2 regions of the Sphingomonas sp. SRI_018 genome follow, and region 1 is predicted to be linked to the other one. Evidence: riboswitches for the same ligand, from Rfam matches in the RefSeq annotation. Region 1 holds a riboswitch; the other holds the start of a gene.
The links. A riboswitch is a leader RNA that binds a small molecule or an ion and turns the genes downstream of it on or off. The one in region 1 is predicted to bind cobalamin.
Positions count from the first base shown of each region.

Region 1 (2,975 bases):
TGCTCCGCGCCACGATCCGCCGCGCGCGCGAGCTCGGCGCGACGACGCTCTACCTGCTCTCCAACCGCAAATCGGCGGCGGCGATCCACCTCTACGAGAAGGTCGGCTTCGTCCACGATGCCGGGATCATGGCCCGCTACGGTGCGCGCTACGCCCGGTGCGATGTGGCGATGCGTTACGCGGACGAAGCGGCGCCGAGATAGTCGAGCTTCCCCACCGGCACGCCCTTCATGCGCAGGATCGCGTAGGCGGTGGTCACGTGGAAATAGAAATTGGGCAGCAGGAAGCCCTGCACATAGCTGAGGCCGGTGAAGGACATGCCGCCGTGCGGGGTCTGCAGGATCACCTCGGCGGCTTCCTTGCCGTCGATCGCGGTGCGCGGCACCGACTTGATGAAGTCGACCGTCCTCGCGATCCGTGCCTGCAGCTCGGCGAAGCTCGTTTCGTCGTCCGCCATGGGCACGTTCTCGACCCCGCCGATGCGGACCAGCGCCAGCTTGGCGGTGTCGCTCGCGCGCTGCACCTGGCCGGTCAGCGGCGCCATGTCCGGAAACAGCCGCGCCTCGATCAGCTCGCCATGCGCCATGCCCTGCTCGTCGGCCCAGGCCCGGCCCTTGTCGAGGAACGCCGCCATCGCCGCGAAGCCGCGCAGCAGGGCCGGAACGGTGAGATCGTAGAGTTCGGTCGCCATGCCCGCGCAATTAGGCAGCCGCGCCGTCACTGTCGAGCGACGGAAAAAGAGATAACAATATAAAGATATCTTTATATCTTACTTGACGTCGTGCTCCCGATCGGCGACATTCCCATCGTCGAGGTTCTCCGCCCTTGCGGCGGAGCTAAGACGGGAAGCCGGTGCGGGCCTTGGTCCAATTCCGGCGCTGCCCCCGCAACTGTGAGCGGCGAGCGGCGGCCGATACGTGTCACTGGGGCGGCAAGCGCTCCGGGAAGGCCAGGCCGGCGTGACGACCCGTGAGCCAGGAGACCTGCCTCCGACGCGATAACGTCCACCGGCGGGGTGTCCGGGTCGGTCGCTGACGTGCCGCGGCCGGGGAGGCTCGTCCGCGCGCGCCTGTGCCCGTCCGGTCGCCCGCCTTCATCGGGGTATGAAGACCAATGACCGTCACCGTCGCCACGCTCGGCTTCCCGCGCATCGGGCCGCGGCGCGAGCTCAAGTTCGCGCTGGAGAAATTCTGGTCGGGCCAGTCGTCCGGGACCGAGCTTATCGAATCCGCCGCCGCGCTCCGCGCCGCCGCCTGGGCGCGGCAGAAGGCGCTCGGCGCCGACTGGCTGCCGTCGAACGATTTCTCGCTCTACGACCATGTCCTCGACACCAGCGTGATGCTGGGCGCGATCCCCGACCGCTACGGCGCCGCGCCGGGCCGGGTCGATCTCGCCACCTATTTCGCGATGGCGCGCGGTTCGACCGGGGAGGGAGAGGGCTGCGGCCACGGGCACAGCCATGGTCATGGGGGCCGCACCGCGCTCGAGATGACCAAGTGGTTCGACACCAACTATCACTACATGGTCCCCGAGCTGACGGCCGGCCAGCAGCTCGCCCTCGCCTCGACCAAGCCGGTCGACGATTATCGCGAGGCCAAGACGCTCGGCTACGAGACGCGGCCGGTGCTGCTCGGCCCCGTCACCTGGCTGACGCTGGCGAAGGGGCGCGACGTCGATCCCTTCGACTTCCTCGACCAGGCGCTCGGCATCTACGTGACCGTGCTGGAGCAGCTCGCCGCGGCCGGCGCCAAATGGGTACAGATCGACGAGCCCTGCCTGGTGCTCGACCTCACCGAACGCCAGCGCACCGCGCTCACCCGCGCCTATGCCCGGCTGGCGCGGGTCGGCGTCGACATCATGCTCGCGACCTATTTCGGCGGGCTGGAGGACAATCTCGCGCTTGCCGCCAACCTGCCGGTTTCGGGGCTCCACGTCGACCTCGTCCGCGCGCCCGGCCAGCTCGACGCGGTGCTCGCCAAGGCGCCGAAGAAGCTGCTGCTGTCCCTGGGCGTGATCGACGGCCGCAACATCTGGCGCGCCGACCTCGCCAAGCTGCTCGACCGGCTGGAGCCGATCGCCGCGGAGCGCGACCTGATCCTCGCGCCGTCGTGCGCGCTGCTCCACACCCCCGTCGACCTCGCGCTGGAGACCAAGATCGATGCGGAGGTCGCGCAATGGCTCGCCTTCGCGGTGCAGAAGGTCGAGGAGCTGGCGATCCTCAAGACCGCGCTCAACCAGGGCCGCGCGAGCGTCGCCGGCGCGCTGGCGGCCGCCACCAATGCCGCCGCCAACCGCCGCACCTCTCCCCGGATCCACGATCCCGCGGTGGCGGCGCGTGTTGCCGCGGTCACCCTCGACATGCGCGAGCGGCGCTCGGGCCACGCCGAGCGCATCGCGGCGCAGGCGGCGGTGCTGGGGCTGCCGCGCTTCCCGACCACCACCATCGGCTCCTTCCCGCAGACCGCCGAGGTCCGCCGCGCCCGCGCCGAGCGCAATCGCGGCACGCTGGACGATGCCGCCTATGAGCAGTTCCTCCGCGAGGAGACCGAGCGCACCGTGCGCTGGCAGGAGGAGGTCGGGCTCGACATGCTCGTCCACGGCGAGTTCGAGCGCAACGACATGGTGCAGTATTTCGGCGAGCAGCTCGCCGGCTTCGCCTTCACGGTGAACGGCTGGGTGCAGAGCTACGGCTCGCGCTGCGTGCGGCCGCCGATTCTCTACGGCGACGTGTCGCGGCCGCGGCCTATGACGGTCGAGTGGTGGCGCTACGCCCAGGGGCTCACCGACCGGCCGATGAAGGGGATGCTGACCGGACCCGTCACCATCCTCAACTGGTCGTTCGTCCGCGACGACCAGCCGCGCGAGGCGTCCTGCCGCCAGATCGCGCTGGCGATCCGCGACGAGGTGCTCGACCTCGAGGCGGCCGGCGCCAAGGCGATCCAGATCGACGAGGCGGCGCTGCGCGAGGGTCTGCC
Region 1 is NZ_JBYCZO010000001.1:191,021-193,995, forward strand. Features, by position in the region: gene AC2YHA_RS01005 (bifunctional helix-turn-helix transcriptional regulator/GNAT family N-acetyltransferase) at 1-203, shown strand, start outside; gene AC2YHA_RS01010 (DUF1993 domain-containing protein) at 176-691, opposite strand; cobalamin riboswitch at 796-1,005, shown strand; gene metE (5-methyltetrahydropteroyltriglutamate--homocysteine S-methyltransferase) at 1,114-2,975, shown strand, end outside.

Region 2 (2,975 bases), 1.3 Mb from region 1:
CGTAACCGTCGAGCCGCACCCGGTTGGCGGCATCGTCGAAGCTGTCGCCCGCCACCAGCAAGGTCGCGCCCAGCGACAGGCCGAACGGCAGGCGATAGTCGGCGCTCGCGCTCCACTGGTCGCGCGGACGGCGCTGGAGGTCGAGCCCGTCGAATCCCGCCGAGCGGTTGAGCGGCTCCATCCAGGTGTAGTTGGCGGCGAAGGTGAGGCTGTCGACCGGCCGCAGCGTCAGTCCCGCCTCGACGCCCTGCACATGGGTACGGTCGATGTTGCCGTAGCAGAAGCAGCCCATGTCGAAGTTGATGCGGTTGCGGACGGTGCGGTCGAAGAAGGTGGCGCCGAAGCGCAGCCGCCCGTCGAGCAGCGCCTGCTCGACGCCGATGTCCCAGCTCTTCGCCGTCTCGGGCGGTAGATCCGGATCGCCGAACGAGCTGAACCGCTCGTAGAGCGACGGCGCGCGGAAGCCTTCGGCATAGCTCGCGCGGATGGTGGTGCGCGTCTTGAGCGCCAGCGCCGCGTTGGCGCTGAAGCTGGTGTGATTGCCGAACGTGTCGCTCTCGTCGTTGCGGACGCCGCCGGTCACGGTCAGCACATCGATCGGACGCACGATCAGCTCGCCGTAGACGCTGGTCAGTCCCGCCGACTTGCGCAGCGTGCCGTCGTAGAAGCGGCTGTCCTCATGCTCGGCGCCGAACACCGCGCGGACCTGCTCGACGATGGTGAAGTCGCCCTGATATTCGTAGCGCTCGCTGCGCCCCCGCGCGAAGAAGCTCGGCTCCGAGCCGAAAGTCGGATCGAAATTGTCGCGGTTCACGTCGGCGATGGTGAAGGCGATCCGGTTCCTGAACCGCCCGCCGGCGAGGTCGGCATGGAGCCCGGCATAGCCGTAGATCTCCTGTGCCTTCGAATATTCGGGCGTGTCGGCCAGCGTGAAGCTCGGCGGCGGGAAGCCGTCGAGGTCGGTACGGCTGTCGGCATAATAGCCGCGCAGGTCGAGGCCGATGCCGGGCGCGATCTCGACGCCGATCCGGCCGGTCGCGCCGAACTGGCGATAGCCGTCGCGCTCGCTGCCGTCCGCTGCCGCGGAGATGCCGTCGGTGCGCAGATAGCCGGCGGTGAGCGATCCGGAGAGCGCGCCGCTCCGCCCCGATATGCCGCCGCTCGTGAACACGCTGTCGGCATAGCCGTATTCGGCATTGGCGCGGGCCTGGAGCCCCTCGCCCGGCCGCTCGGTGATGACGTTGACGACGCCGCCGATCGCCTGGCTGCCCCACGGCACCGAATCCGGCCCGCGCACCACCTCGATCCGCGCGACCGAGCTCGACAAGAGGTTGGCGAAGTCGAACGCGCCGGCGGGAGCCGAGGGATCGTTGACGCGCACCCCGTCGATCACGACGAGCGTGTGCTCGCTCGCGGCGCCGCGGATGCTGACGCTGGTGAGCGTGCCGACACCGCCGCTGCGCGTCACCTGCACGCCCGGCGTGGTGGCGAGCAGGTCGGCGATGGAGACGGTCTGGCGGCGCTCGATCTCGTCGCGGGTGATGACGGTGACGGCCTGGCCGGTCTGGTCGGCCGGCTGCGCGGCGCGCGCGGAGGTGACGACGATGTCATCGCCATCGTCGGACGCGTCCTGGGCATGGGCGGGCAACGCCAGCGCGGCGGCCCCGGCCAGGAACAATGCGGATCGGATCATTCGGACTTCCCTCGCCCGCCCGGCGTCGACTTGGGGCGAGCAGCAACGACATTTCCGGCCCGCCCCATGACAAGGGCGCGACGATGGCCATCGGCTGTCGTTACGAAGGGATGCTTCCCCATGCCCGCGGCTGGACCCGGCCCGGCACGAACGACACGATGGCAGGTCTCCTGGCTCGCCGATCGTCGCTTGCGGCCGTCTTCCCGGAGGCAGGATGCCTCCAGTGACGTATTGGCCGCCAGCTCCCGGCTTACAGTTGCGGGCACAGCGCCGGAATCGCACCGGCTTCCCTCTTCGCCGGTCGCCCGGCACCATCTGGCGCGCGGATTAGGATCGTTGCGGCTGCGAAGTCAATCGGCGTCGGGTTGCCGCTCCGGCTCGGCGTCGACGAAGGCGGGCAGCGTGCGGGCATTGGCGACGACCTCCGCCAGCCGCGGCCAGGCCGAGGTATCGAGCTTGTAGCGCTCGGCATTGTACCATTGCGGCACCAGCACGATGTCCGCGAGCCCGACCGCATCGCCGAACGCGAAGCGCCCGCCGTGACGGGCGACCATCACCTCGAGCGCGTCGAACCCCGCCGCCATCCAGCGCTGCATCCAGGCGACCACGGCATGGCCGTCGGCGCCGAACTCCGATCGCAGGGCATTGACGATGCGCAGGTTGTTCACCGGATGGATGTCCGCCGCGACGGCCAGCGCCATCGCCCGCACGATCGCCCGATCGTCGGGGCCGGCCGGCAGGAACGGCGGCTCGGGATGCGTCTCGTCGAGCCATTCCAGGATCGCCAGGCTCTGGACGAAGACGCGGCCACCCACCTCCAGCGCAGGGACCAGTCCCTGCGGCGACTTCGTGACATAATCCTGCGACGTGTGCGCGCCCGATCGCAGGTCGTGCGTCACCTGCTCATAGGCGAGGCCCTTGAGATTCAGGCCGATTCGCGCGCGGTACGCCGCCGAGGACCGCCAATAGCCGTGCAGGATCATCACCTTCTCCGAGCCGCTTGTGACATTTTGCTACATTATTTCCGTTGCCTCGTGCGACAGGATCGGCGAACGCCCGCGCGATCCTATTGCATTGCGAAACCGTCGCGCCACCGCCGAACGATGAGGTGTTAATGACATCGAGCGCTGCCACCAACGGTTCCCGGAGCGGCACGATGGCATGGCGCGCGGGCGTCATGGCGCTGGCGCTGGTGCTGGGCGCCTGCAGTGGCGGCGATGCCGCTCAGCAGAAGGGCGGTTCGGGCGGCCGGGGTAGTGGTGGCGGAGGTCCGGCGACGGTC
Region 2 is NZ_JBYCZO010000001.1:1,453,231-1,456,205, forward strand. Features, by position in the region: gene AC2YHA_RS06615 (TonB-dependent receptor plug domain-containing protein) at 1-1,693, opposite strand, end outside; cobalamin riboswitch at 1,838-2,024, opposite strand; gene maiA (maleylacetoacetate isomerase) at 2,044-2,676, opposite strand; gene AC2YHA_RS06625 (efflux RND transporter periplasmic adaptor subunit) at 2,850-2,975, shown strand, end outside.
Region 2: it holds a riboswitch for cobalamin, as region 1 does, so the genes downstream of both, AC2YHA_RS06615 (TonB-dependent receptor plug domain-containing protein) here and metE (5-methyltetrahydropteroyltriglutamate--homocysteine S-methyltransferase) in region 1, are expected to answer to the same signal.